DNA from 3 places in the Acidovorax sp. GW823-FHT02H02 genome. Region 3 is predicted to be linked to each of the others. Evidence: riboswitches for the same ligand, from Rfam matches in the RefSeq annotation. Region 3 holds a riboswitch; each other region holds the start of a gene.
The links. A riboswitch is a leader RNA that binds a small molecule or an ion and turns the genes downstream of it on or off. The one in region 3 is predicted to bind glycine.

Region 1 (9,989 bases), on a different contig from region 3:
CTTCATCAGCATCGGCACCGTGCTGTCACGCAAAACTGCGCGCGCGCGGCCCCTGGCGAGCGCCTACGTCAGCACACTGGACCCGGACCGGGGCGTGGTGCCCGGCTTCTGACGCTGCTCAACTTCTTTCATTGCGAGATTTTTCATGGACATTTCCAGCTTCGACGATCTGCTGCAGGCCGCGCGCCTGCAGCCCGAACCCCAGCGCCTGTTGTTTGTGTTTGCGGCGGTCGAATTGCCCGACGATGCCACCCCCGCCCAGCGCGCGCGCTTTGAAGCCGGGCAGGGCGGCGCCCTGGTGCCATTGATGTGTGTGGACAAGACGCCGCAAGAGCTGCCCTCGTTTGCCGCCCTGGTGGAAGAGGCGCACCAGTTCACGGCCCCTGGCCATGACTGGGCGATGGTGTTCGCGGCGGCGCTGTCGGGCACCTTGAACCAGGCGCCCAGCAGCGCCGATGCCGAGGCGCCCCTGCAGCGCATGGTCGATGCCATCAAGGGTGGCGCGCATGGCGCCTACATTCCGTTTGACCGGCAGGGACAGCCGGTGCGCTTCGGGTAGCCGTGGCCATGGCGAAGTCCTCGTCGGCCTTGCCCGGTTTCAATGCGCCTGCCGTGGGGTTCGAGCAGCCCTTTGCCATGCTGGAGGCCTGCCACGAGCGCGTGCAGCGCACGCTGGCGCTGCTGCAGCGGCTGCGCGCTCACGTGCAGGAGCATGGCGCGGATACATCCGCCCAGCAGGCCGCGCGCGACGTGCTGCGCTACTTCGACATCGCGGCGCCGCTGCACCATGAAGACGAGGATCTGCACGTGTTTCCGCTGCTATTGGCCCAAGGCAGCCCCGACGTGGCGGCGCTGGTGCAGCGCCTGCAGCACGACCACCGCTGCATGGTCGCCGACTGGGCTGCCGCACGCCTTGCGCTGCAGGCCCTGGTCGATGGCCGGCAGGCCGGGTTTAGCGAGGCCGATGGCGCTGCGTTCGACCGTTTCATCGGCCGCTACGACCGCCACATTGCGGATGAAGAAACCCTGGCCTACCCCGCGGCGCAGGCCCTGCTGGCCGCACCGGCTCTGGAGGCCATGGGCAACGAGATGGCGGCCCGGCGCAGGGTGCCAACACCCGGGCATTGATGCTTCTAAAATAATAGCTGCTAGCGCTTTATGGATAAGCGCTTGCGCCTGATTTGGCTATAAGCATCCTCGCAAACGGCGATGCCCGCCATGTCCCAAGGCATGGGCCTGCCAGAAGCTGGCAGGGCTGCGGCCGCAGGATACTGGCAGGCTTGTATGCGTAGTCACCTGTTTTTTATCGCCCGTGTGGCAACCACCCTGGCCCTGGCCTGGGCCGCAGCCGCCGCCTGCGTGGCGCTGCACACCCCGCTGCCCTGGATGATTGGCCCGCTTGTGGTCACCTCACTGCTGTCCATGGGCGGTGCGCCCACTGAAAGCTGGGCCCCGCTGCGCAACGCCGGGCAGTGGTCGATTGGCGCCGCGCTGGGGCTTTATTTCACGCCGCAGGTGGTGGCGCTGGTGGCCAGCCTGTGGTGGGCCATTGCGCTGGGCATCGCATGGGCGCTGCTGCTGGGCTGGCTGTTTGGCGCCTGGCTGTACCGGCTGCACGCGCCGCGCATGCATGGCGTGCCGGCGTCGATGCTGCGGGCCACCAGCTATTTTTCGGGGGCCATTGGTGCGGCTTCCGAGATGACGCTGCTGGCCGAGCGCGAAAACGCCCGCACCGACCTCGTGGCCGCCAGCCACAGCCTGCGCCTGCTGATCGTCACCGTGACCATTCCCTTTGCGCTGCAGTGGAGCGGCCTGCAGGGCCTCGACACCCTGCCGCCCGCCGTGCGCCTGGTGAGCTGGCCTGGGCTGGTACTGCTGGCGCTGTTCACCGGGGCCGGCGCGCTGGCCATGGACCGGTTGGGCCGCGCCAACCCCTGGTTCATGGGCGCGCTGGTGGTGTCGATGGGTTTGGCCATGGCGGGCCTGACGCTGTCGGCCGTGCCCCAGGGGCTGGTCAACGCAGCGCAGCTGGTGATCGGCGTGAGCCTGGGCGTGCGCTTTCGGGCCGATTTTCTGCGCACCGCGCCGCGCTGGCTGGCGTCGGTGGTGCTGGGCACGCTGGTGCTGATGGGGGTGTGTGCACTGTTCGCCGGGGCGCTGGCCTGGGCTACCGGGCTGCCCTGGGTGACTCTGCTGCTGGGCACCTCACCCGGCGGCATCACCGAAATGGCCATCACGGCCAAGGTGCTGCAGCTCGGCGTGCCGGTGGTGACGGCGTTTCAGGTATGCCGCCTGATCGCGGTGCTGATGCTGGTGGAGCCCCTGTACCGGCGGATCTACCCGCCAGAGGGTCGGCGACGATGACCGGGCGTAAAACCTGACGCACCCCAAGTCCAGGGGCGAAGCACCTCAGGGGGGACCCCTGCTAATGCACGACGACCGGGTTCTGCGCCAGACCGGCGTAACGGTCCAGGGCGTCTTCCACCTCTTCCTGGGTGGGGGTGTCGCGTTGCCAGGCCAGGATCTGCTGCTGGAACATTTCGGCCCAGGATCCGTCCAGATACACCTCCTTGCCCGATCGCTTGTCCACAATTTCAAAGCCGTGGCGGGCCAGTTGGGGTTTTGGCGGTGCCGTGTCGTTCAGTGGCCCCTCTTTTTGCTCCACGGCATCGGGCAGCATGTGGACCACCACAAAGGAGTCAGAGTCGTAGAGCATGTGCATGGCGTTCCCCCAGTCGATATAGGAATCAGATGACAGCGGGCGGTCAGAGTTCAAGTCCCAAGGCTCCCGGTACCTGATGCTTTGCAGTATTTCACGAAAAACGGCCTGCGCCAGGTTTGTGGGGATGAATTGCCACCGGGGCACCGGCAAGCAACACCTGGGCGATCAGGGCGGGCCGCTGCTGCGCAGGCGCAGATCGGCAAAGTCGCCGTTGGCCTGGGTCAGGCGGATGCGCACGGGCATGTAGCCCAGGTCGGGGGCCAGCCACAGTTCGGCCTTCTGGTCGTAATCGCGGCGCGGCAGGCGCTGCAGCTTCCAGGCCAGCAGGGGGCCGGCGGGCAGGTCCAGCGTTTCCTGCCCCTCGATCGAGAAGGTCCAGCGGTCGGCGCTGCGGGCACTGGCGGTGGTCAGGGTGACCTGGGTGCCCGGCACGAACCGCCCCGGCTCGGCCGCCAGCATGGCGCCAAGCTGGATGAACACGCTCAGGCGGTCTTGCGCGCCAGGCCCCACGGCCGCCGGTGGGGTGTTGGCGCTGAAGGTGATGCGGCCCTGGGCAGGGTCAAAATGGGCGGCCTGTTCGCTGCGCGAACGGTCGGCAAAGCGCTCGGGCTGCAGCCCCTGCGCGGTGATCAGGCCCACGCTGCCCTGGGAGCGGGTGCCGAGCAGAAAGGCGCTGATCTCCTGGCGGGCTTCGTAGCGGTTGCCGTCGTGCTGCCACAACAGCTCGGCGCTGGCGCTGTAGTTGAATTTTTTGGCCTGCCCGCTGACATCAAAGGCCAGGCGCACCGGCGCGGGCAGGCGCACGGCGAAACTGGCGGCGTCGGCCGCCAGGCCTGTGGCGCCGCCCGGAGGGCTGATGTCCACGCCAGCGCCCAGGGGGTTGTCGGGGAGCGTGGGCGATGGAGTGGCCGGCGCACTGGCGTCGGGCGCAGGGGCGGTGGCTACGGCATCGGGCTTCTCGGGTATTTCGGCTGTCGGCGTGCCTGCGGTGTCCACCGCCGCGTCGGGCGGTAGGGCTTCGCCCGGGTTGTCGGGCGGCGCCGAAGGCATGGGTGGTGGCTCGGTGGCTGCCTTCGCTGCGTGCTGCCTCGCCGGGGGTACCGCGGGTTTCTTGCGCACCGCCGCAGCGCGGGCAGGCGCGGGAGGTGCAGGCGGTGCGGGGGGTACCGCTGCCGGTGGCGTAGGGGCAATGCTGCGCGTGCTGAAGGCCTGTGCGGCGGGGGGCGTGGACGGGCTGCTGTCCCAGGCCATGGGCATGCCTTGCAGCACCAGCCAGTGCAGCGCCAGCACCAGGGCGGTCAATACAAAGAGTGGCCGGCGTGGCATTGCGGGGCTCCGGCAGGCGTCAGGCACAGACCGCGCCCAGGTGGTACAGCAGCCGGGAAGCCTGGATCCGATCTTCCTGCAGCAGGAAGCCGACCTCCACGGACTGGGTGCCTGCACGTTCTTTGTCCATCCACACCAAAAATTTGCGAGTTTTGTTCGGTTGAATCCATTGAACCCAGCGTAGTCTTGTGGGGTTTGCGCCATTTCCGCCATTTCTGTTGAGACGAAGGCTCTGTTCCCCATGAAACTTGCCACCTACAAAGACGGCTCGCGCGACGGCCAGCTGGTCGTCGTCTCCCGCGACCTGGGCACGGCCCATTATGCGACCGGCATTGCCAGCAAGCTGCAGCAGGTGCTGGACGACTGGGGCTTCCTGTCGCCCCAGCTGCAGGACCTGTACGACCAGCTGAACAGCGGCCGCGCGCGCCACGCCTTCCCCTTCGACCCCGCCCAGTGCATGGCGCCACTGCCGCGCGCCTACCAGTGGGCGGATGGCTCGGCCTACATCAACCACGTCGAACTGGTGCGAAGAGCCCGCAACTCCGAGGTTCCCGAGAGCTTCTACACCGATCCGCTGATGTACCAGGGCGGCAGCGATGATTTCATTGGACCCTGCGACGATGTGGTCGTGCCCAGCGAGGCCATGGGCATCGATTTCGAGGCCGAGATCGCCGTCATCACGGGCGACGTGAAGATGGGCACCAACGCCGACCAGGCGCTGGACGGCATCCGCCTGGTGATGATTGCCAACGACGTGAGCCTGCGCAACCTGATTCCCGCAGAGCTGGCCAAGGGTTTTGGCTTCTTCCAAGCGAAGCCCGCCACCGCGTTCGGCCCCGTGGCCGTCACGCTGGACGAGCTGGGCGACGCCTGGGACCACGGCCGCGTGCACCTGACCGTGCAGTCCACCTGGAATGGCCGCAAGGTCGGCATGTGCGACGCCGGCCCTGAGATGACCTTCCACTTCGGCCAGCTCATCGCGCACATCGCCAAGACGCGCAATGTGCGCGCGGGCTCCATCGTGGGTAGCGGCACCGTCAGCAACAAGGGCGTGGAGCAAAACGGCCGCACCGAATGGCCCAAGGGCTACAGCTGCATCGCCGAAAAACGCTGCATCGAGACGATTCAGGACGGCAAGCCCACCACGGAGTTCATGAAGTTCGGCGACACCATCCGCATCGAGGTCAAGGGCAAGGACGGCGCCAGCATCTTCGGTGCGATCGACCAGGCCATTGCATCGCCCGTGGGCGGCTGAGAACAGCAAAATATGCAGCAAGAAATGGCTACAGCGCTTATTTTACAAATGCTAATAGCTATTGTTTCAGGAGTAAAACCGCGTCTTGCGCAACCGTGCTGACGCCGCTGACGTAAGGGTTTTGACCGAGGTGACAGGGGTGCCGGCGGCTTCGCGCGGACAATGAACAGTCCGTCTGCCGGGCTTGCTGGTCTGGCGGTTTTTTCCATCATTGCCCTGCGTTCCCGCCGCCTGCCAGACCATCCGGCGCGGCAAGGGGCGCGGTGAGCCAACATTCCATTGCCATGCTGAACTTCGACTTCCACAACCCCACCCACATCGTTTTCGGCCAGGGCCGCATCGCCGACCTGGCCAAGCTGGTGCCCGCAGCGGCCAAGGTGCTGATCCTGGTGGGCGGTGCCAGTGCTGAAAAAACCGGCACCCTGGCCGAGGTGCGCGCCGCGCTGGGCGAGCGCACCCACGCCACCTTCAGCGGCATCGAGCCCAACCCGAGCTTTGAAACCTCGATGAAGGCCGTCGAGCAGATCCGTGCCGGCGGGTTCGACTTTCTGCTGGCCGTGGGGGGTGGTTCGGTGATCGATGCCACCAAGTTCATCGCCGCTGCCGTGCACTTTGAGGGTGATGCCTGGTCCATCCTGGAAAAGCGCGGCCGCAACATCGCCCAGGCCGTGCCATTTGGTGCCGTGCTCACGCTGCCCGCGACGGGCTCGGAGATGAACAACGGCGGCGTCATCACGCACCGCGCCAAGGGCGCCAAGCTGCCGTTCAGCAGCAAGAACACCTTCCCGCTGTTCTCGGTGCTCGACCCCACCAAGACCTACACGCTGCCGCCGCAGCAGCTGGCCAATGGCGTGGTCGATGCGTTCGTGCACACGGTCGAGCAGTACCTGACCTACCCGGTCAACGCACCGGTGCAGGACCGCTTTGCCGAAGGCCTCCTGCAGACGCTGATCGAGATCGGCCCGCGCCTGCTGACGGCGCAGGAGCCCGTGTACGACGACCGCGCCAACCTCATGTGGGCCGCCACCATGGCGCTCAACGGCCTGATCGGCGCCGGCGTGCCGCAGGACTGGGCCACGCACATGATCGGGCACGAACTCACCGCGCTGCACGGCATCGACCACGCCCGCACGCTGGCCATCGTGCTGCCCGCGCTGCTGAATGAGCGCCGGGGCCCGAAGCGCGCCAAGCTGCTGCAGTACGGCGAGCGCGTGTGGGGCATCACCAGTGGCACGGATGACGAGCGCATCACCGCCGCCATTGAACGCACGCGCGCCTTCTTTGAAAGCATGGGCATCGCCACGCGCCTGTCGGGCCATGGCCTGGGCGCGGAGGTGGTGGACACCGTGGTGGCCCAGCTCGAAGCGCATGGCATGGTGCAGCTGGGCGAGCAGCGCGAGATCACGCCCGCCGTGAGCCGCCGCATCCTGGAAGCCGCGCTGTAACCGGCCGGGGGTCGGGATATTGACCTTTTGAACGGGGTTGGTTTTGGCGGGTGATTTAAAGTGAGCGCCTATCCTGCGGGAGAGAGGGGCGCAACCCGCCTCCGCCGAAGGCGCAAACTCCCATCATCGCTCAGGCAAGCCGGACCGCAGGAGACCATCGCCGACTGGAGAGAGGCCGCCGCCCTGCGCAACGCAGGCGGGGGTCCACCGAAGGGGCAGGCTGCCCAGGCAGCCGAAACTCTCAGGTAAAAGGACAGGGGGAGCGGCGCCGCAGGCCCGTCATGGCACGGGTCCTGCCCTAGCCAGAGTTCCCCCTGATGCACCCATCGTCGTCTGTTGCCGCGCCTGCCCCTTCGCCCAAAAAGCACCCGGTCCTGAAATTTCTCGCGGGTTTTTTCCTGGGGTTGGCCGTGGCAGGCAGTGCGGGCGGGGCCTATGTGCTGCACATGGTGTGGCAGCAGCTGCCGGAGGTGGACCACCTGGCCGACTACGATCCCATGCTGCCGATGCGCATCTATGCCAGGGACGGCACGCTGCTGGCGGAATATGGCGAGGAGCGCCGGGAATTCGTGCCGATAGGGCAGATCCCGCTGCAGATGCGCCAGGCGCTGCTGGCCATCGAAGATGCCCGCTTTTATGAGCATGGCGCGGTGGACTTCACCGGGCTGGCACGCGCTGCGCTGCGCAATGTGGTATCGGGGGAGCATGCCCAGGGGGCCAGCACCATCACGATGCAGGTGGCGCGGGTGTTCTTTCTGAGCCGCGTCAAAACCTACAGCCGCAAGCTCATGGAAGTCTTGCTGGCCTACAAACTCGAAGCCACCTACAGCAAGGACAAGATCCTGGAGCTGTACATGAACCAGATCTATCTGGGCGAGCGTGCCTACGGCTTTGCTGCCGCGGCGTCGGTGTACTTCGACAAGACACTGGGCGAGCTGACGGTGGCCGAAGCCGCCGTGCTGGCCGGGCTGCCCAAGGCGCCGTCGGCCTACAACCCCGTTGTGAACCGCGAGCGCGCCATCATCCGCCAGCAGTACATTCTGCAGCGCATGCACGAACTGGGCTATCTGGATGCGCCCGCCTACCAGGAGGCGCGGACACAGGCGCTGACGCTGCGAACGCAATACCGTTCCATCGAGCCGGCAGCCGCCTTTGCCGTGGAACAGGCCCGCAAGATGGTGCTGGAGCAGTACGGTGAAGAGGCGTATGCGCTGGGCCTGGATGTCGTCACCACCCTCAGCGTTCCCGCGCAGCGCGCGGCCACGCGTGCGCTGCGCGCGGGCATTCTGGGCGCGCAGGATGCCCGCGGCTATGCCGGCCCCGAGGGGCGCATCCAGGGCGCTGTGCCGTCCGACGAACCCAAAGCCCTGCGCGCCGCGCTGGCGCCCTACCGCGACAGCGGGGAACTGCGTGCCGCCCTGGTGCACGCGGCGTCCGAGGCCGAGGGCATTGCCGCGTGGCTGCGCGATGGCACGCAGGTGCGGATACCGCGCAGCCGGCTCAGCGCCAGCGCGCGTGCCGCCCTCAAGCCCGATGCGCCAGCGCGGCGGCGCATTGCGCCGGGCGCGGTGATTCGCGTCGTGGCCGACGTCCGCGAACGATGGAATTTAGGCCAGTTGCCGGGCATGGAGGGCGCGCTGGTCTCCATGGACACGGAAACCGGCGACATCCTGGCGCTCACGGGGGGCTTCGACTACGCCTTCAACCAGTTCGACCATGCCGTGCAGGCCTATCGCCAGCCGGGCTCGACCTTCAAGCCGTTCATCTTTTCGGCGGCGCTGGAAAAGGGCTATGCCCCGGGCACCTTGATCGACGATACGCAGCGTGTCGTAACCCCTGCCGCCCGCGGCCGCCCCGCCTGGAGCCCGCGCAACTACGGCGGCAACTACGAGGGTTTCATCACCGCGCGGCGCGGCCTGGTGCGCTCCAAGAACCTGGTGGCCGTCAACCTGATGGACGCGGCCGGGGTTCAGTACGTGCAGGAGTTCGCCACCCGCTTCGGCTTCTTGCCGGAACGCAATCCACCCCGGCTGCCGCTGGCCCTGGGGGCGGGCGCCATCACGCCGCTGCAGCTGACGCAGGCCTATGCCGTGTTTGCCAACGGCGGTACCCTGGTGCAGCCCCGGCTGATCCACCAGGTGAGCGAGCGCGGCGGCGCGGTGCTGTACGCAGCGAACGCGCCATCGCCCCGCGCTACCGTGGTGTCCGAGCGCAATGCCTTCGTGCTGGACAGCATGCTGCGCGACGTGGTGCAGCATGGCACGGGCCGGCGCGCGAAGGCGCTGGGCCGCCCCGATGTGGCCGGCAAGACCGGCACCTCCAACGATGCGCGCGATGTGTGGTTCGCCGGCTATTCGTCGGGCGTGGCCTCTGTCGTGTGGATGGGCTACGACCAGCCGCGCAGCCTGGGCCGGCACACTGGCGGAACCCTGGCCCTGCCCGTGTGGACCGAGTACATGGCCGAGGCGGTGCAGGGGCGCACGCCGGTATCGCGCACCCTGCCGCTGGACCTGATGCGCTTTGGCGAGGACTACGTGTACCCGGAATATGTCTTCGGGACTTGCGTGGATGACCGCAAGGCCTTTGTCCAAAGCCCCTTCGAGTGCGGCCCGGACGGGCGCCGACCAAGGGCAGGAAATTCTGCCGACATGGGGTAAGAATGGCCGATGGCGCTTGATATGTAAGCACCAAGAGCTATAAATACAGGAGTCATTTTAAGGCAAAAAAGCCACCACACCGTCAGGCCGGCACAGCGCAGGCCTCCACCTCCACCAGGCAGTCATAAAACGTCGGCGCCCGCCCCAGGTCGGTCAGGGCCTGGCTGGTGACCTCGTTCACATTCGTCCCATCCAGCCCCAGCTTGCGCCACCACACGCCCAGGCCATTGACCACGCCGGGCCGCGCGCGGCGTGAGACGGTGGCGTGGCACTGGTAGCTGCCGCGGTCGTTGAACACGCGCACCACGGCGCCATCGGCAATGCCGCGTGCGGCGGCGTCGTCGGGGTGCATTTCCAGCACGGGGCGGCCTTCGATGGCCCGCAGGCTTTGCACGTTGACGAAGGTGGAGTTCAAAAAATTGCGCGCCGGCGGCGAGATCATGGCCAGCGGGTAGCGGGCGTCGGTGCCCTGCAGCTCGTGGTTGGGCAGGTGGTCGGGTAGGCCGTCCAGGCCCTGCGCGGCCAGGCGGGCGCTGAAGAATTCGCACTTTCCGCTGGGCGTGGGAAAGCCGCCTTCGGAAAAC
Region 2 (9,989 bases), on a different contig from region 3:
AGCCAGCCCAGCACCGGCACGCGGAAGATGCGGTGGTCCATCACGAAGCAGATCGGGCGCGGGCTGGCGGCCATGAGCAGCACGGCATCGACAAAGCTCACATGGTTGCAGGCCAGGATGGCGGCGCCGGTGGTGGGCAGATGCTCATCGCCCTGCACCTTGAAGCGATAGACGAAACGCGAGAGCACCCAGGCCACGAAGCGCAGCAGGTATTCGGGCACCAGCAGGAAGATATAGAACGCCACCACGGCGTTGGCGATGGCCGTGAACAGAAAGACCTGCGGCACCGTGAACCCCGCACCCAGCAGCGCGCCCGCGATGACCGCGCTGGCGATCATGAACAGCGCATTGAGGATGTTGTTGGCCGCGATGATGCGCGCGCGGTGCGTGGGCTGGCTGCGCATCTGGATCAGCGCATACATGGGCACGCTGTACAGGCCGGCAAACAGGCTGAGCAGCGCCAGGTCGGCCATCACGCGCCAGTGCGCGGGCTGGACGAGAAAGGCGGCGAGCTGCATGACCTCGGAGGCCGGAAGGCTGCGCGAGGCAAAGTACAGATCGATGGCAAACACACTCATGCCGATGGCCCCGAGCGGCACCAGGCCGATCTCGACATGGCGGCGCGACAGCACCTCGCACAGCAGCGCACCGGTGCCGATGCCAATGGAAAACACCACCAGCAGCAGCGAAGCCACCTGCTCGTTGCCGTGCAGCACCTCCTTGGCAAAGCTGGGGAACTGGCTGAGGAAAACGGCGCCGAAGAACCACATCCAGCTGATGCCCAGCAGCGAGCGGAACACCACGATGTTCTCGTGCGCCAGTTTCAGGTTGCGCCAGGTTTCGGTGAAGGGGTTCCAGTGGATGGCGAGGCCCGGGTCGGTGGCGGGCGCGGAGGGGATGAACTGCGCCACGGCACGCCCCAGCAGCGCCAGCACCACGCAGGCCACGGCCACGGTGGTGTGGCCGATGCCAGGCAAGGCCACCAGCAGGCCGCCGGCCACGTTGCCCAGCAAGATGGCCACGAAGGTGCCCATCTCGACCATGCCATTGCCGCCCGTGAGCTCGCGCTCGCTGAGCACCTGGGGCAGGTAGGCGAACTTGACCGGCCCGAACAGCGTGGAGTGCACGCCCATCAAAAAGGTGCACAGCAACAGCACCGGCACATTGCCCGCCATGAACCCGCCCGACGCCACCAGCATGATGGCGATCTCCAGGCTCTTCACGAAGCGGATCATGCGCGTCTTGTCGTATTTGTCGGCGAGCTGCCCCGACGTGGCCGAGAACAGCAAAAACGGCAGGATGAACAGCGCCCCGATCACCAGCCCCGCCATCGCGGGCGGCAGCCACGACACGCTGAGCTGGTAGGTGACCATCACCGTGAAGGCGAACTTGAACAGGTTGTCGTTGGCCGCACCGGAGAACTGCGTCCAGAAGAACGGCGCAAAGCGGCGCTGGCGCAGCAGGGCGAACTGGTTGGGGTCTGCGTGCGCCGCATCTCTCTTTTCATCCGCCATGCAGACTGCTCCTTTGTGTTGCCGTAGCCTGCAATTTTGCACAGCCTCCATGACACACACCCTGCGCTGGCACAGGCTTGCAAGGTGCGCGCGTGGTGGCACGCGGATACACCACTTCACAACACTTCGCACAGCGCCTATGTGCGCTTGACACAGCGCCCCAATGATCAAGGCTCCCGGTTCCGCACGGAATCATTTCTGAGGAGTACACCATGGCACGCAATGCCCTCGCCGCCGCTTCCATCGCCCTGCTGTCGCTGAGCGCCCTGACGGCGGCGCACGCACAGGTCGGCGCCACCGTCATCATCCAGTCCGGCAGCCCCCAGTACCAGCGCCCCGCGCCGGCCCTGGTGCAATACCAGGCACCGCCGCCTCCGCGCCATGAGGCCGCGCCCCGCCCCCGGCGCGGCATGGCGTGGGTGCCCGGCCACTGGGAATGGCGCGGCCACCGCCATGTATGGATGGCGGGCTACTGGGTGAAGGCACGTCCCGGCTACCACTACCGCGAGCCCCGCTGGGCCGAGCATGACGGCCGCTGGGCCATGCAGCGCGGCGGCTGGGACCGTGACCGGGACGGTGCAGCCAACCGCTACGACCGGTACGACCGCGATGGCGATGGCGTGCCCAACCGCCACGACCGCCAGCCCGACAACCCGCGCCGCAACTGATCTTGCGGCGCAGGCGGCCCCCTGCGGTTTCCCCGGGGGGTCATTCCTTTCCCAAATCATTCGTGTCGAAGAACCCGTTCAAGATCTTTTCGGGGTCGCACAAGCACCTTGCCCAAAGGGTTGGAGTGAAATCGGGCGATGGCACGCCCCGGCTGCTTGCATGGGCACGAGCGAAGCCGCAGACAGTGCTGCAGCACGGCAAGGCGAAGCAACGACGACACGGAGGGTTTGGAAAAGGAATCAGACCAGGTGCAGCTCGGCGTGGCCCAGGCCCGGGAAGTCGGCCACCACCACCGTGCCCGGCGCCACCAGCACGGTGCCGGTGCACGAGCCCGTGGTCACCCACTGGCCCGCACGCAGGCCGCCCAGGCTGCGCGCGCCCTCGTTGGCCAGCCACACCAGCAGCCGCAGCGGGTCGCCCGCCGGGTTGCCCCAGGCGGCGTGCTGCACGGCCACCGTGCCGTTGACGGACAGATGCACCGGCTGCACCAGGGGCTGGACCGCAGCCACGTCGGCCGGCCCCGAACCCACCACCAATGCGCCATGGCAGGCCTGGTCGGCCAGGCGGCTGAACTCGCCCTGCTGGGCCCAGGCGGCAAAGCGCGTGTCGCACACCTCGATGGCGGCGCGCACCGACGCCATGGCCGCCAGCACCTCGGCCGGGCTGTAGGGCGCGGTGCGCTCGGGCAGGTCGGCACCCAGCTCGTACACCAGCTCAGCCTCGACCCCCATCACGGCAAAGCCTGCGGCAGGCAAATGCACGGCCTGCCCGGTTGGCGCTACCGCCACCGAATCGCGGGTGAGCGCCGCGCGCGCGGGCAGCGCCTGGGGCGATGCGGCGCCCACCTTCCAGCCAGCGATCTCGCCGCGCTCGCGCACCACGGCGTCCTGCACGGCATAGGCCTGGGCCGCATTGCACGGGCGCAGCGCAGCGGGCAGATCGAGCGGCCGGGGCATGCGCCCCTGGCGCGCCATGGTGAGCAAGGCCGCGCTGGCAAAGGGATCAAAGGCGGTATCGGGCATGGCAGGCATCCTGGGGATAAAGCTTGGCGGATTATGGCGAGGCACCAGTTTCTGCGCCCGTCCAGCATCAGCAACGATTGCCATCCATTAGCGCGCACAGCCCCCTTTTGCGCCGCAGTGCCGCCTAGAATCGGCCTCGCAGGAGAGTCAGCGGCACCGTCCGCTTCACCGAAGGCGCAAACTCCCATACACGCTCAGGTTCCGTACTGCACCATTCAACAAAGCCGTCTGGAGAGCCGCCACGACCTACACGCGTGGCGCACCGAAGGAGCAAACCACGCGCCATGCCGGCGATTGCGGTGAATCTCTCAGGTACCAAGGACAGGGGGAGCGGCAGCTTGGCAGACGCGCCGGCTGTACGCTATTGAAGCAATAGCTGCTACCGCACGCCTGTCAAGTGCCAGAGCCCAGAAAGGCTTTGAAAATCATGCGCGTGATCGTTTTAGGTGCCGGCCTGCTCGGCGTGACTTCGGCGTATTTCCTGCAACAACTCGGCCACGAGGTCACGGTGATCGACCGCCAGGGCACGCCCGGTGCCGAGACCAGTTTTGCCAACGGCGGCCAGATCTCGGTGAGCCATGCCGAGCCTTGGGCCAACCCCAGCGCGCCGCTCAAGGTGCTGCAGTGGCTGGGCCAGGAAGATGCACCGCTCTTGTTCCGTCTGCGTGCCGACATGCGCCAGTGGCTGTGGGGCCTGCAGTTCTTGCGCAACTGCACCCCGGCGCGCACGCGCCACAACATCGAGCAGATCGTGCGCCTGGGCACCTACAGCCGCAGCGTGCTGCAGCAGCTGCGCGCGGCCACCGGCATCGCGTACGACCAGCGCACACAGGGCATCCTGCACTTCTATACCAACGCCAAGGAGTTCGACGGCGCGCTGGCCCCGGCCGAGCAGATGCGCCAGCTCGGCTGCGAGCGCCAGGTCATCAGCGCCGACGAGGCCGTGCGCATCGAGCCAGCCCTCGCCCACATCCGCCCGCAACTGGCCGGCGCCACCTACACGGCCGAGGACGAGTCGGGCGATGCCAACCAGTTCACCCGCGAACTGGCCCGGCTGTGCGCGGCGGCGGGCGTGCAATTCCGCATGGGCCACCACATCACGGCGCTGCGCGAGGCCGGTGGCCATATCGACCATGTGGAGCTGACCAATGCCGAGGGCCGCTTCGAGCGCGTGCGCGGCGACGCCTTCGTGCTGGCCATGGGCTCGTTCAGCCCGCTGCTGGCGCAGCCGCTGGGCATTCGCCTGCCCATCTACCCAGCCAAGGGCTATTCGGTGACCATGCCGGTCAAGAACGCGTCGATGGCCCACGAGGTGAGCCTGACGGACGACGAATTCAAGCTGGTGTTCTCGCGCTACACCAGCGCGCAGGGAGACCGTTTGCGCATTGCCGGCACGGCAGAATTGAACGGCTATGACCGCAACCTGAACCCGATGCGCTGCGAGGCCATCGTGCGCCGCGTGGAGCAGCTCTTCCCCGGCGCGGGCGACGCCAGCCAGGCCCAGTTCTGGACCGGCCTGCGCCCCGCCACACCCAGCAACGTGCCGCTGATCGGCAAGACCAAAGTGGCCAACCTGTTCCTCAACACCGGCCACGGCACACTGGGCTGGACGCATGCCTGCGGCTCGGGCAAGGCGCTGGCCCATATCGTGAGCGGGCTGGCACCCGAGGTGGACTTTGCTTTCACGGGCACGTCCGACCGCGCGGCACCGGGCCACAAGATGGCCGTGACCGCACCCAGCCAGCGGGCAGCGAACAACGCCTGAAAGGCGGAGGACCTTGGGCGCCTGCGGCACCTGTGCGCAACCGCAGGCACCCATCAAAAAGCCTGCGCTGCCCAGGGGCATACGCAGGCCATGCTATCGGCGTGCCAGCTGGCCGCGGGGAGTTTGGCCCCTGCCAACTGCCAGCCTCACCCAGCGTCAGTGGCCGCCGCCGAGGTAGGCAGCCTTCACGGCCGGGTCATCGCGCAGGCGCTCCGCCGGGCCTTGCACGGAAATGCGTCCGTTTTCCAGCACATAGCCGTAATCGGCTACCGCCAGGGCGGCTGCCGCAAATTGCTCCACCAGCAGCATGGTGACACCCTGCCCCTTGAGGCGCTCAATGATGCGGAAAACTTCCGCCACCAGAATGGGCGCAAGGCCCATGGAGGGCTCGTCGAGCAACACCACTTCCGGATTGAGCATGATGGCGCGGGCCATGGCCAGCATCTGCTGCTCACCGCCGGACAGCGTCCCAGCCAGCTGAGTGCGGCGCTCCTTGAGGCGCGGAAAAAGCTCCAGAGCCCGCTCCAGATCACCGGCCACATCCCCCCGGGGGCGGCTGCCCGTCAGGCGGGGAAAAGCCCCCAGGGTGAGGTTGTCGGTCACCGTCATGGTTGCAAAAACGCGCCGCCCTTCCGGGGAGTGCGCCAGCCCCAGCTTGGCGATGGTGTAGGCCTCCTGGCCGTCAATGCGCTTGCCGTTGAGCGTGATCTGGCCCGCGGTCGGCGCGATCATGCCGCTCACCGCCCGCATGGTGGTGGTTTTGCCAGCGCCGTTGGAGCCGATCAGCGTCACGACCTTGCCCTTGGGCACTTCGATGGAGATGCCGTGAAGCACCTGTACCTTGCCGTAGCCGGCCGAAAGATTCTGGATGGTCAGCATGTGTTGTGCGTCTTGTATCGTCGTTTCGGGGGCATCGGGCTCAGGCGGGCTGGGCCACGACGGTCTCGGCGCCACCGCCCAGGTACGCCTCGATGACCTTGGGATCGGCCTGAACTTCCGCGGGCATGCCTTCGGCAATCTTCTGGCCAAAATCCAGCACCGATACCGTGTCGCAGATGCTCATCACCACATCCATGTGGTGCTCGATCAGGATCACCGTCACACCGTGATCGCGAATCTTCTTGATGATGGAAATCAGTTCCACGATGTCAGGGGCCGTGAGTCCGGCGGCTGGCTCATCGAGCAGCAGCAACTGCGGATCGAGTGCCAGAGCGCGGGCAATCTCCAGCAAGCGCTGTTTGCCATAAGGCAGGTTGCGCGCCTGTTCCGCGGCCAGGTCTTGCAGGCCGACAAAACGCAGCAGACCCATGCCCCGGGTGACGGCGGCATCGTTCTCACGGCGGTAGCGCCCCGTATGCACGGCCACGTCAAACAGGTTGCTTGCAAAGCTGTGGTGCAGACCCACCTGAACGTTTTGCAGCGCGGTCATTTCGCCAAACAGCTGCACGTTCTGGAAGGTTCGCGCAATACCCGACAGAGCAATGTCCGACGAGGTGCGACCCACCACAGAGCGGCCACTAAAGCTGATCGCGCCAGCCGTCGGCACGTAAATGCCGGTGAGCACGTTCATCATGGTGCTCTTGCCCGAACCGTTGGGACCGATGAGGCCGTGGATGGTGCCCCGCTTGATGCTCAGGTCTACATTGTTCAGGGCCTTGAGGCCGCCAAACTGCATGAGCACGCCGCTGGCTTGCAACAGCTCAGTGGATTCACCCGCCGTGGTGGCTGTGGACACCGCATCCGCCTGTGCTGCACCGGTGGGCTGCAAGGGCAGATCGGGAGGTGCCGTGCGCAGGTTGAGCGCATTGCGGACAAAACCCACAATGCCGTCCTGCAGGTAGTACACAACAAACAGCATGATCACACCGAAGATCGACAAGCGCCAGTCGGTCATGGTCTGCAACCAGAACGACAGAGCGGCCAGCGCCATGCTGCCCACCACCGGGATCGCCATTTGCGAGATGGTCGAGCGCTCGCGCCGGACAGCCACCACGGCCGTGATGGCCACCAGAACTGCCAGGCCCACGGACACGTAGCGGAACAGCTCCACATCATCGAGCAGCTTGGGCAGCAGCACGATGATGGCAGCGCCCACCAGCGAGCCGATGCGGCTCTTGCGCCCCCCCATGATCACCGCCAGCAGGAACAGCACGGTGAGTTCGAAGTTGTACGAGTTGGGGGAAATGTACTGCTCCGAATACGCGTACAGGCACCCGGCCAATCCGGCAAAACCGGCGCTGATCACAAAAGCGTACACCTTGTAGCGATAGACCGATACGCCCATGCAATCGGACGCCACGGGGCTGCCGCGCAGCGCCTCGAAGGCCCGGCCCAGGTGGGAGCGCAAAATGCGGTGCGACACGATGAGCGACAGCACCATCATGGTAGCCACCAGCCAGAAGTACTCGCGCTTGGCCAGCTGGAACCCGCCAATCTCGGGCTTGTCCAGCTTGATGCCCAGGGGGCCTTCGGTCAGAAAACTCATCTCGTTGATGAGAATCTGGATGATGGTGCCGAACGCCAACGTCACCATGGCCAGATAAGGGCCAGAGACGCGCAGTGCGGGCAGCGCCAGCAGCGCACCGAAGCCCGCCGTCAGCACGATGGCGGCCGGAATCGTGACCCAGATGGGTGCGGCCAACTTGAACACCAGCACACCCGCCGTGTAGGAACCCAGGCCGAACAGACCGGCATGGCCCAGAGACACCTGCCCGGTGTAGCCCACCACAATGTCAAGACCAAAGAGCACGATCGCGTAGATCATGATGGTCTCGAGCAGATGGATGTAGTAAGGATTGCCGACCACCGTGGGGAAGGCCAGCAGGGCGGCAAAAGCCGCAATGGACAGGACCAGACGCATCACTTTGGTGGTGCTGGACGTGGGCGAGGCAGGGCCCTGCGGGCCGCCGGAACCTGCCAGGGAGGTAATAGAGGATGCAGCCACTTTGTCAGACCTTCTTGATCACGGATTTGCCGAAAATTCCCTGCGGACGCACGGCCAGCACGATCAGCAGCAGCACCAGGCCAGGAACATCCTTGTAGCCGGTGCTGAGATAAAAACCGGTGGTGGTCTCTGCCACACCCAGGATGATGCCGCCCACCACAATGCCCAGGCCGCTGGTCAGGCCACCGATGATGGCGACCGCAAAAGCCTTGAGCCCCAGCACGGCGCCCATCGTGGCCCCCGTCAACGTCAGCGGCGCAATCAGCACGCCCGCAAAACCGGCCGTCAGGGACGACAGCGCATACGAGAAGGTAATCACCAGCCCGGTATTGATGCCCATCAGCTTGGCGGCATCGCGGTCATTGAAGGTGGCCACCACGGCTTTGCCGAAGATGGAGCGGCGGTTGAACAACTCCACCGCCAGCATCATGGCCAGCGCACCGCAGACCACGAGCACTTCCATCGGCAAGATGTTGGCGCCCAGGAACTGGAACGGTGCCTCTGGCAGTGGCGAAGGGAATTTGAGGTCATCACGGCCCCACACGTTTTCTGCCACGTTCTTGAAGATGATGCCCAGCGCGATGGTGGACATGATCCAGCCGAACTCTGACTTGATCTTGATGGCGGGCCGCACGCCGATGCGCTCCACCACGGCGCCCTGAAGTGCACCAAACAGGCACACCAGCGGGATCATGAGCCAGTAGTTGACACCCAAGCCTACGAGTGTCAGACCGACCAGGGCGCCCAGCATGAGCGCGTCGCCCTGACCGAAGTTCAGGGTGTCCGAGGTGGCAAAGGTGAGTTGATAGCCGAAGGCGATAACGGCATAGATCATGCCCAGTGCAATGCCGCTAAAGACGAGTTGGGTAAAAATTTGCATGCGGGAAGCCCTCGCGTACGGATCGGTCGAATGGCGTGAAAAATGTCAGTGGACAAAAAAATACCGCTGCCGTTTCTGGCAGCGGCAGCGGTTGACGAACCGCTTACTTCTTCAGGCGAACTTCAGAAGCCTTTTTCTGGTCTTCGGGGTATGCGTAAACAACGCGTTGGCCCTTGACCTCACCGAACACCGGGATGTTGGCGGTGATGGCGTCGTGGTCGGTCTTGGAGAAAGGTTTCACATAGGTGGTGACAACACCTTCCACCGGTGCCTTCAGGTCTTCCAGTGCGGCCTTGATCTTGGGGCCCTCCGTGCTGCCGGCCTGCTTGATCGCAGCAGCCAGCAGGTAGATGGAGTCATAGCCCTGGGCAGCCGAAACGGGTGAATCGATGCGGCTGTTCTTCGGGTTGAAGGTTTTCAGGTAGCTCACGATGAACGCCTGGCGCTTGGGCGTGGTGGGCTCCTGCACAAAGGTTTGCGGCATGCGTGCACCTTCACCGCCGGGGCCGGCGTTGTCGATGTAGTTGGCCATGGACAGGGTCCAGCTGCCAACCATCGGCACTTTCCAGCCCAGCTTGGTCATGCCGTTGGCGATCTGTGCCAGTTCAGGACCGATGCCGTAAGTCAGGATCACCTCGGCACCGGCCGCCTTGGCCTTGAGCAATTGGGCCGTCATGTCGACGTCCTTGATGTTGAACTTTTCAACGGCCACTGGCGTGACGCCCTTGGCTTTCAGCGCTTTCTCCAGATCTTCACGACCGAGCTGGCCGTAGTTGGTGGAGTCCGCCAGGATCGCCACTTTCTTGAAGCCGCGGCGTGCCACGGCTTCTTCAACAATCATGGGTGCCTGGATGCTGTCGTGTGCGGCATTGCGAAACACGTAGTTCTCAGGCTCTTTCTCGAACTGCTTGGTGATGATGGAGCCGGTGGCCACGTTGTTCATGACCGGGATCTTGGCTTCCTGAAAGAAACGCTGCGAAGCCAGGGCCACACCGGTGTTGATGTAGCCCACCACGGCGACTACGCGCTCTTTGTTGACCAGCTCCTGGGCAATCTGGACGCCACGCTCGTTCTTGGCTTCGTCATCACGCTCGACCAGTTGCAGCGGACGGCCCAGCACGCCGCCGGCCTTGTTGATTTCCTCTGCGGCCAGACGCACGCCATCGCGCATGCTGACGCCCATGGAGGACGAACC
Region 3 (9,989 bases):
TGCCCGCGTTGGGCTGCAGGCTGATGCCGGCGTAGCCCGTGGCCTGGCAGAGCCAGGCGCGCAGCTGCTCGTCCAGTTCCTTGTAGCCTTGCAATTGGTCTGCCGGGGCAAACGGGTGCACGTTGGCGAACTCGGGCCAGGTGATGGGGATCATCTCGCTGGTGGCGTTGAGCTTCATGGTGCAGGAGCCCAGCGGGATCATGCTGCGGTCCAGCGCCAGGTCCTTGTCGGACAGCTGGCGGATGTAGCGCAGCATGCCGGTCTCGCTGTGGTGGGTGTTGAACACCGGGTGCGTGAGGTAGCTGCTGGTGCGGCGCAGTTCGGCGGGGATCAGCGGCTCCACGCCTTTCTCGAACGCGTCAACCGTGGGCAGCGCCTGGCCGTCCTTGGCAAAGATCTTCCACAGCAGCTCGATGTCGGCGCGCGTGGTGGTCTCGTCGAGCGAGATGCACAGGTAGTTTTCGAAGTGAATCCGCAGGTTGGCACCCATGGATACTGCGCGAGCAGCTATGGATTGGGTAGCGCCATCGGTTTTCAGCGAGAGGGTGTCGAACGCGGCCTGCGGGCGCACGGGCGCTCCCAGCTGTTCCAGCCCTTTCGCCAGGATGGCTGTGTAGCTGGCCACGCGCCGGGCAATGCGCTGCAGGCCCTCGGGGCCGTGGTACACCGCGTACATGCTGGAGATCACGGCCGGCAGTACCTGGGCCGTGCAGATGTTGGAGGTGGCTTTTTCGCGGCGGATGTGCTGCTCGCGCGTCTGCAGGGCCAGGCGGTAGGCGGGCTTGCCGTGCACGTCCACGCTCACGCCGACCAGGCGGCCGGGCAGCGAGCGCTTGAACTCGTCGCGGCAGGCCATGTAGGCGGCATGCGGGCCACCGGCGCCCATGGGCATGCCAAAGCGTTGCGTGGTGCCCACCACGATGTCGGCGCCCCATTCTCCGGGCGGCGTGATCAGCGTGAGGGCCAGCAGGTCGGCGGCTGCGATGAAGGCGGCCTGTTTGGCATGCGCCTTCTCCACGTCGGCGCGCAGGTCGTCGATGCGGCCGCTGGTGGCGGGGTATTGGGCCAGCACGGCGAAATAGTCGCCGTCCAGCAGGGTGTTCCACTGCTCGGCGGAGTTGGCGAGCACGACCTCGATGCCCAGCGGCCGGGCGCGGGTCTGGATCACCTCGATGGTCTGCGGGTGCGCGTCACCGGCCACCACAAACACGTTGCTCTTGCTCTTGACCGAACGTTTGGCCAGCGTCATGGCTTCGGCAGCGGCCGTGGCCTCGTCGAGCATCGATGCGTTGGCGATCGGCATGGCCGTGAGGTCGCACACCATGGTCTGGAAATTGACCAGGGCTTCCATGCGGCCTTGCGAAATCTCCGCCTGGTAAGGCGTGTAGGCCGTGTACCAGGCGGGGTTTTCCAGGATGTTGCGCAGGATGACACCGGGAATGTGTGTGTCGTAGTAGCCCTGGCCGATGAAGCTCTTCAAGACCTTGTTTTTGGATGCAATCGCCTTGAGTTCGGCCAATGCAGCGCTTTCCGTGACCGGCAGCGGCAGGTCCATGGCGCGGCTGCGGGCGATGGAGCGCGGCACGATGGAGTCGATGAGGGCGCGGCGCGAGGCCTCGCCGATCACCGACAGCATGTGCGCTTCGTCGGCCGCGTCGATACCGATGTGGCGGGGCAGGAATTCGGTGGCGTTTTCAAGCGCGCCGAGCGGCAGGGCGGATTGCATCAACATGGGGCAGTCTCGAAGAAGGAAACAGGGTCAGGCGTTCTTGGCGAACTCGGTGTAGTCGGTTTCGCTGAGCAACGCGTCGAGCTGGCTGGCATCGCTGAGCTTGACCTTGAAGAACCAGCCGGTATTGAGCGGGTCTGAATTGGCCAGCGAAGGGTCGGCACGCAGGGCTTCGTTCACTTCGACGATCTCGCCCGAGACAGGCATGTACACATCGGCCGCGGCCTTGACCGACTCGACCACGCCCGCCACGTCGCCCTGGGCAAACGTGGTTCCCACGGCGGGCAGGTCGACGAACACCACATCGCCCAGGGCATCCTGGGCATGCACGGTGATACCTACCACGGCCGCATTCGCGTCGGCGGCGTTGATCCATTCGTGGTCTTTGGAGAATTTGACGGTCATGGGAAAGCTCCTCAAGCAGCTAGAAGATAAAAAAGAAAGGAATCTGCAATGTAGCGGGCGCAGGCGCGGTTGGGGTGCCGCGCCGCGCAAAATTAGCCGCGGTAGTAATTGGCGGGCACAAACGGCATGGCGCGCACTTCCATGGGCACGGCCTTGCCGCGCACCATGGCGTTCACCCGCGTGCCGATGGCGGCAAAGGCGGGGGCCACATAGCCCATGGCCACGGGTTCGTTCACCGTGGGGCCCAGCAGGCCGCTGGTCACTTCGCCAATCTTCTGGCCGTCGGCACTCTGCAATTCGGTGTGCTCGCGCACGGGCACGCGCTCCAGCGCGACCAGGCCCACGCGTTTGCGCGCGAGGCTGGCGGGGTTGTCGATCTGCGCAAGCACCTTGTCGGCACCAGGAAAGCCGCCCGCGCGCGCGCCGCCGGTGCGGCGCACCTTCTGGATGGCCCAGTTCAGGCTGGCTTCGGGCGGCGTGGTGGTGGTGTCGAGGTCGTTGCCGTACAGGCACAGGCCCGCTTCCAGGCGCAGCGAGTTGCGCGCGCCCAGGCCAATGGGTTTGACTTCGGGCTGGGCCAGCAGGGCGCGTGCCAGGGTCTCGGCCTGTGCGGCGGGCACCGAGATCTCGAAGCCGTCTTCGCCCGTGTAGCCGCTGCGTGTCACGAAGCAGTCGCAGCCTGCGATGGAAAAATCGCCACCCGTCATGAACACCAGCTTTTCAATGCCCGGGGCCAGGCGCGACAGGGCGGTGACGGCCTGGGGACCCTGCAGCGCCAGCAGCGCGTGGTCGGGCATGGGCACCACGTCGCAGCGCTGGCCGATGCGGGCCTGGATGTGGGCCATGTCGCCCACCTTGCAGGCGCCGTTGACGATGACAAAGAGTGCGTTGTCGGCCACACGGAAGAACATCAGGTCGTCGATGATGCCGCCCTCGTCATTGAGCAACAGGCCGTAGCGCTGCTTGCCCACGGGCAGGTCGATCACATCGACGGGCACCAGGCTCTCGAACGCGGCGGCGGCATCGGGGCCGACCAGCTTGAGCTGGCCCATGTGCGATACATCGAACAGCCCTGCGGCCTGGCGCGTGTGCAGGTGCTCGGCCATGAGGCCTGCGGGGTACTGCACGGGCATGGAATAACCGGCAAACGGCACCATGCGGGCGCCCAGTTCAATGTGCAGGGCGTTCAGGGGCGTGATGAGCAGGGCGGTGGCAGGTGCGGACATAAGAGCTCCAGGGCAAATGGGGGCCGCGGCACGAATGCCACGCGATTTGCCCTGCTGTCCGCTTTACCTGAGAGATTCACCGCGGCACCCTGGCTGGCCGCGCGGCTTGCTCCTTCGGTGGATGGCCTGCACCTGCAGTGCGGACATCTCTCTCCAGCAAGGGAACGCCCGCATCGCTGCGGGCGCTTGTCAGTCCTTTTGCCTGAGCGTTCGGCTGATGCCTGCGCCTTCGGCGGCCCTTTTGCATGGTGCATGCGGGGCTCTCTCCTGACAATCGAGCGATTCTACCGTTACTTGGCGTACACCAGGTCACGCAGGAACAGCGAAAGCGAGGGCACATAAGTGATGACCATCAGGCATACCAGGATCACCCCCACGAAAGGCAGCAGGTGCTGGATGATGCGGTCCAGCGAGATGCGCGCCACCGTACATGCGGCAAACAGGTTCACGCCAAAGGGCGGTGTGATCATGCCCATGGCCAGGTTCACCACCATGATGAGGCCGAAGTGCACCGGGTCCACGCCGAAGTGCAGGGCCACGGGCGCCAGGATGGGCGCCAGCACGATGATGGCCGCGCTGGTCTCGATGAACATGCCAATGAAGAACAGCGCCGCATTCACGCCCAGCAAGAACAGGGCAGGGGATTGCAGCACCGCCTCCAGCCAGCGGCCGATGGCATCGGGCACGCCCGCGCGGGTGATGAGGAAGGCAAACAGCCCGGCGTTGGCAATGATGAACATGATCACCGCTGACGAGAGGGCCGACTTGCGCAGGATGGCGAACAGGTCCGCCAGGCGAATCTCGCGGTAGATCACCACACCCACCACCAGCGCATAGAACACGGCCACGGCCGAGGCCTCTGTGGGCGTGAATACGCCGCCGTAGATGCCGCCCAGGATGATCACGGGCATCAGCAGCGCCCAGCCGGCCTGCAGCGTGGCACGGCCCATGGGCATGCGGCCATCGCCATCGTTCTTGCCCCAGCCCTTGTATTTGCAGTAGGCCCACACGAACAGCATCAGCGCGCCACTGATCAGCAGTCCCGGGCCAAAGCCGGCGATGAACAGCTCGCCAATCGACACCTCGGCACTCACGCCGTACAGGATGAGCGGAATGGAAGGCGGGATGATCACGCCCAGTTCGGCGCTGGTGGCCTGCAAGGCCGCTGCGTAGCTGGTGGGGTAGCCATGCTTGATGAGCGCCGGGACCAGGATGGCGCCGATGGCGAACGTGGTGGCCACCGACGAACCCGACACCGCCGCGAAGATCATGCAGGTGAGCACGCAGGTCATGGGCAGGCCGCCCTGCACGCCGCCGACGATGCTCTTGGCAAACTCGACCAGGCGGCGCGAGATGCCGCCGGTTTCCATGAGGTTGCCCGCGAGGATGAAGAAGGGAATGGCGGCCAGCGGAAACTTGTTGATCGAGGCGAACATTTCCTTCACCGAGATCAGCATGTTGGCGTTCGCAACCTGTATGCCCAGGATGGACGCGAGGCCGATGGAAACGGCCACGGAAACGGTGAGTGCAAAGCACAGCACCATGGTGGAAATCATGGTGGCGGTCATTGCGCTGTCTCCAGTTCCATCCGCAGGGGGTCGATGAGGTTGCCGATGATGCCGACGACGCAAAAGAGGCCGCCCACCGGCATGGCCAGATAGGCCCAGAACATCGACACCGACTCCAGTCCGGCCATGCTCTGCACGCCGCCGCGCTGCGCGTAATCCCAGCCCCACCAGATGATGACGCCGATCAGGGCCAGTGCCGCCAGCGCCACCACCCAGTCGAGCACGCGGCGAATGCGTGGCGGGCTCCAGCGGTAAAGCACGTCCACGCTCACCATCGCCCCCTGGCGGAAGGCGGCGGGGATGGCCAGAAACACCATCCAGATCAGGCTGAAACGGATCAACACCTCGGTCCATTCTGCGGGCTGCTCGAACACGAAGCGCATCAGAATCTGGAACATGCCCAGCGCAGAGGCCACGGCCAGCATGGCGCAGGCGGCCAGCATGGCGCTGAACGTGGCCCAGCGCTCAAAGGTCAGAAAAGCATTTTTCATGAATGAAAACGCCCGCTGGCGCAATACCGGCGGGCGCTGATAGCTAGTGAAAATAGATCGACAAGAAGATTATTTGTAATCGCGGATCTTGTCGAGCGCGGCCTTGCCGAACTGCTTTTCAAACTCGGCGTTGACAGGGGCCAGCGTCGCCACGAACTTGGCTTTGTCGATGGTGTCGATCACTGTCATGCCCTTGGCGCGCAGGTCGGCCACGCCCTTGGCATCGTCTTCGTCCACGCGCGCCCGGTTGGCCTTGGTGCCTTCCTTGGCGGCATCCAGAAAGGCCTGCTTGTCGGCCGCGCTGAGCTTGTCAAAAGCCGCCTTGTTCATCACGAAGATGCAGGGCGAATACACATGGCCGGTGAGCGTGAGGTGCTTTTGCACCTGGTCGAACTTGGCCGAGATGATGACGGGCAACGGGTTTTCCTGGCCGTCCACGGTGCCTTGCTGCAGGGCCGTGAACACCTCGGGGAACGCCATGGGCGTGGTGATGATGCCAAAGCCCTTGTAGGCGGCGATGTGCACGGGGTTCTCCATGGTGCGCATCTTCAGGCCCTTGAGGTCGCCCGGCTCCTTCACGTCGCGCTTGCTGTTGGTCATGTGGCGAAAGCCGTTTTCGGCCCAGGCCAGTGCCTTGAAGCCCTTGGCGTCGAACCTGGTCAGCAGGTCTTGCCCGATGGGGCCGTCGAGCACGGCGCGCGCATGGGCCTTGTCGCGGAACAGGAAGGGCACGTCCAGGATCTTGGTCTCGGGGACAAAGTTGGGCACCGGGCCGGTGGAGCTGAAGGCCAGTTCCTGCGTGCCCAGCTGCACGGCTTCAATCGACTCGCGCTCGCCGCCCAGGGAGCCGTTGTAGAAGGTCTGCACCTTGTAGCGGCCGCCCGTGCGTTTTTCCACTTCTTTGGCGAAGGTGTCGATGGCCACGCCCTGGTGCGAGTTCTGTGCCACCGAAATGCTGATGCGCATGGTGGTCTGTGCGGCGGCGCTGGCCATGAAGCCAAGGGCAAGGCCGAGGCCAACGACGAGTCGGGTCAATTGCATGGTGTCTCCTGAAGGGGAATGTTGGCGTGCTGGTTGCGCTGCAGGTTGCGGCGCAGACATGTGCTGCGCACTGCAAAAATTATGGCGCTGCAACGCGCGGCTGGGCATCGGGGTTTGTGCGGGTCAGCGTGCTGATCAGCGGCGCGCGGGGCTGATGGCAGGGTGTCGGGGTCGCGTGCGCGACAGTGCCACACGGGTGGGCCTGGGGGGAAGATGCTTGCCAAGTGCCCCGTGCGGGCGGTAACCCGCCGGGGCCTTGTCAGTTTGTGCACTCCGGTAAGAGCGCCTTGATGCAGACAAGTATGCCGCCGGGGGGGTGGATGGTTCTTCTGAATTTGCGAAGATTTTCAAAATTTGTAGAAAAATATTCTGAAAAATTCAATTTGAAAGAATAATGCGATGCATGGACCGTCTTGACAGAAAAATTCTCTCCGTATTGCAGGCCAACGCCCGCGCCAGCCTGCAAGAGATCGGCCAGGCCGTGGGCCTGAGCCCTTCGCCATGCTGGGGGCGTATCAAAAAAATGGAGGAGGCCGGTGTGATCGAGGGCTACACCGTGCGCCTCAATCCGCGCGCGCTCGATCTGTCCGACACGGTGCTGGTGATGGTCACGCTCGACAGCCATTCCGACAACACGCTGGAAAAATTTGGCGAAACCCTGGCCAGCATTCCCGAGGTGATCGAGGCACACCTGGTGTCGGGCGACTACGACTACCTGCTGCGCGTGGTGGTGAAAGACACGCGCGACTACGAGCGCCTGCTGCGCGAGAAGCTCTACAAGATCAAGGGCATACGCCACAGCCGCTCCAGCTTTGTGCTGCGCACGCTGAAAAAGGCGGATCTGCCGCTGGGGGTGTAGTTTCGGGGTGTATGAATAAAAGCAGCTGCCATTGCTTGCTGGATAAGCGCTGGCAGCTGCCAAATCAGCAGCTGACCTCGGGCGAATGCGCCTCAAAGGCTGTCGACAATGCCGCCTTCCACGCGCAGTGCAGCGCCCGTGGTGGCCGACGACAGCGGCGAGGCCACGTAGGCCACCATGTTGGCGACTTCTTCCAGCTGCGCAGCACGGCCGATGATGGACGAGGGGCGGTTTTGCTTGACGAAGGCCACGCCGGCTTCCTCCAGCGTCTGGCCAGGTGCGGCAGTGGCCATCAGCATCTGGGCGGCGCCCTCGGACAGCGTGGGGCCGGGCAGAACGCTGTTGACGGTGACTCCGGTGCCCGCGGCCATCTTGGCCAGGCCCCGGGCCAGACCCAGCATGGCGGTCTTGCTGGTGCCGTAATGCACCATGTCGGCCGGGATATTCAGCGCCGATTCCGACGCGATGAACACCACGCGGCCCCAGTTGCGCTCCAGCATCTGCGGCATGTAGGCGCGCGACATGCGCACGCCGGACATGATGTTCACATCCCAGTAGCGCTGCCATTCGTCGTCGCCAATCTCCAGGAACGGCGTGGTGCCGTAGATGCCCAGGTTGTTGACCAGGATGTCGCAGCGCGTCGCCTGGGCCGCCAGTTGCTGGCAGCCCTCGGCCGTGCCCAGATCGGCGGCGACGCCCTGTACGCTGGCGCCGGGGGTATGGCGGCGCACGGCCTCCACGGCCTGGTCCACTGCGTCCTGCTTGCGGCCATTGACGACCACGGCGGCACCTGCCTGCGCCAGCGACTTGGCGATGGCCAGCCCGATTCCGACGGTGGAGCCCGTGACGACAGCGGTTTTGCCGCGCAGATCGATGGAGAGCATGGGAGCCTTTCTGGGGAGGTGTTGCAAGACTGGATTGCCGTGAAGCACGCCGCGTGGATGGAGGACTTAGCCCAGCAGCAGCGCGTCGTCGGCCAGCTTTTCGCCGCGCACCTTTTCGAACATGTGCAGCAGGTCGGGTACGTCCAGGCGCTTGCGTTCTTCGCCCGATACATCCAGCACCACCTGGCCCTGGTGCAGCATCACGGTGCGTTCGCCCACATCGAGGGCTTGCCGCATGCTGTGCGTGACCATCATGGTGGTCAGCTTGCTCTCGGCCACGATGCGCTCGGTCAGGCGCAGCACGAAGTCGGCCGTGCGCGGGTCGAGCGCGGCGGTGTGTTCGTCGAGCAGCAGGATGCGGGACGGCTGCAGCGCCGCCATGAGCAGGCTCACGGCCTGGCGCTGGCCACCCGAGAGCAGGCCGATGCGGTCGGTGAGGCGGTTTTCCAGCCCCAGGCCCAGCGTGGCCAGGCGTTCGCGAAAGCCTTCGCGCATCGATGCCTTGACGGCGCGGCCGAGGCCCCGGAAGGTGCCGCGGCGCTGTGCCAGCGCCATGTTCTCCTCGATGGTGAGGTCTTCGCAGGTGCCGGCCATCGGGTCCTGGAACACGCGGGCCACGCGCTCGGCGCGGGCCCACACGGGCATGCGCGTGACATCCACGCCATCGATGGCGATGCGGCCACTGTCCACCGACTGGTCGCCCGAGATGGCGTTGAGGAAGGTGGATTTGCCGGCGCCATTGGAGCCGATGACGGTGACGAACTGGCCGGCCGGAATGTCCAGCGACATGCCGCGCAGGGCGCGCGTTTCGATCGGCGTGCCGGGGTTGAAGGTGATTTCGAGGTGTTGGGCGCTCAGCATGGGGCTCTTTCGGTGCGCGGGTTCAGGACGGCTTGCGCTTGGCAAATTTGCGCTTGAGCTGTGGAATCACCAGCGCCACGGCCACCAGCACGGCGGTGACCAGGTTCAGATCCTGCGCCTTGAGGCCGATGAAGTCGCTGTTGAGTGCCAGCGCAATGAAGAAGCGGTAGGCAATGGCGCCGATGACCACGGCCAGCGTGGCATAGGCCAGGCGGCGCGAGGGCAGGATGCTCTCGCCCACGATCACGGCGGCCAGGCCGATGACGATGGTGCCGATGCCCATGGAGATGTCCGAGCCGCCCTGCGTCTGCGCAAACAGCGCGCCGGCCAGGCCCACCAGGCCGTTGGAAACCGCCATGCCCAGCAGCAGCATGGCGCCGGTGTTCACGCCCTGGGCGCGGGCCATGCGGGCGTTGGAGCCGGTGGCGCGGATGGCCAGGCCCCGTTCGGTGGCAAAAAACCAGTCGAGCAGCAGCTTGGCAGCCAGCACGATGGCGACGAGGATCAGCGGGCGCGCAATGTAGTCTTCCATGCCTTCGGGCTGCAGCAGCACGAACAGTGTGGGGTCGTTGATGAGGGGCACATTGGGCCCGCCCATGATGCGCAGGTTGATCGAGTACAGCGCGATCATCATCAGGATGCTGGCCAGCAGGTCCATGATCTTGAGCCTGACGTTGAGCCAGCCGGTGATCAGGCCTGCCACTGCGCCTGCCGCGGTGGCGGCCAGCGTGGCAAGCCAGGCGTTGGTGCCAGTGGAGATCAGAATGGCGCAGACGGCGCCGCCCAGCGGAAAGCTGCCATCCACCGTGAGATCGGGAAAGCGCAGCAGCCGGAACGAGATGAACACGCCCAGCGCCACCAGGCTGAAGATCAGGCCGATTTCGACGGCGCCGAGCAGGGAAAAGAAGGACATGGGGCAGCGGGG

Region 1: another riboswitch for glycine. It lies ahead of AC1RDS_RS12395 (penicillin-binding protein 1A); the one in region 3 lies ahead of gcvT (glycine cleavage system aminomethyltransferase GcvT).
Region 2: another riboswitch for glycine. It lies ahead of AC1RDS_RS10735 (D-amino acid dehydrogenase); the one in region 3 lies ahead of gcvT (glycine cleavage system aminomethyltransferase GcvT).

The regions. Positions count from the first base shown of each region.
Region 1 covers NZ_JBXAJH010000010.1:97,302-107,290, reverse strand. Annotated here, with positions in the region: gene AC1RDS_RS12435 (nitroreductase family protein) at 1-112, shown strand, start outside; gene AC1RDS_RS12430 (ribonucleotide reductase subunit alpha) at 146-559, shown strand; gene AC1RDS_RS12425 (hemerythrin domain-containing protein) at 568-1,128, shown strand; gene AC1RDS_RS12420 (AbrB family transcriptional regulator) at 1,285-2,364, shown strand; gene AC1RDS_RS12415 (BTH_I0359 family protein) at 2,426-2,722, opposite strand; gene AC1RDS_RS12410 (DUF3108 domain-containing protein) at 2,888-4,048, opposite strand; gene AC1RDS_RS12405 (fumarylacetoacetate hydrolase family protein) at 4,290-5,303, shown strand; gene AC1RDS_RS12400 (iron-containing alcohol dehydrogenase) at 5,588-6,748, shown strand; glycine riboswitch at 6,815-6,905, shown strand; glycine riboswitch at 6,913-7,005, shown strand; gene AC1RDS_RS12395 (penicillin-binding protein 1A) at 7,066-9,405, shown strand; gene AC1RDS_RS12390 (molybdopterin-containing oxidoreductase family protein) at 9,488-9,989, opposite strand, start outside.
Region 2 covers NZ_JBXAJH010000008.1:108,050-118,038, reverse strand. Annotated here, with positions in the region: gene AC1RDS_RS10750 (MFS transporter) at 1-1,514, opposite strand, end outside; gene AC1RDS_RS10745 (YXWGXW repeat-containing protein) at 1,727-2,182, shown strand; gene AC1RDS_RS10740 (2-keto-4-pentenoate hydratase) at 2,423-3,205, opposite strand; glycine riboswitch at 3,424-3,540, shown strand; gene AC1RDS_RS10735 (D-amino acid dehydrogenase) at 3,633-4,970, shown strand; gene AC1RDS_RS10730 (ABC transporter ATP-binding protein) at 5,127-5,849, opposite strand; gene AC1RDS_RS10725 (branched-chain amino acid ABC transporter ATP-binding protein/permease) at 5,890-7,830, opposite strand; gene AC1RDS_RS10720 (branched-chain amino acid ABC transporter permease) at 7,919-8,794, opposite strand; gene AC1RDS_RS10715 (ABC transporter substrate-binding protein) at 8,898-9,989, opposite strand, start outside.
Region 3 covers NZ_JBXAJH010000003.1:199,815-209,803, forward strand. Annotated here, with positions in the region: gene gcvP (aminomethyl-transferring glycine dehydrogenase) at 1-1,732, opposite strand, end outside; gene gcvH (glycine cleavage system protein GcvH) at 1,760-2,134, opposite strand; gene gcvT (glycine cleavage system aminomethyltransferase GcvT) at 2,227-3,360, opposite strand; glycine riboswitch at 3,405-3,527, opposite strand; glycine riboswitch at 3,541-3,640, opposite strand; gene AC1RDS_RS04530 (TRAP transporter large permease) at 3,651-4,928, opposite strand; gene AC1RDS_RS04535 (TRAP transporter small permease) at 4,925-5,419, opposite strand; gene AC1RDS_RS04540 (TRAP transporter substrate-binding protein) at 5,489-6,460, opposite strand; gene AC1RDS_RS04545 (Lrp/AsnC family transcriptional regulator) at 6,864-7,319, shown strand; gene AC1RDS_RS04550 (SDR family NAD(P)-dependent oxidoreductase) at 7,412-8,203, opposite strand; gene AC1RDS_RS04555 (ABC transporter ATP-binding protein) at 8,270-9,064, opposite strand; gene AC1RDS_RS04560 (ABC transporter permease) at 9,087-9,977, opposite strand.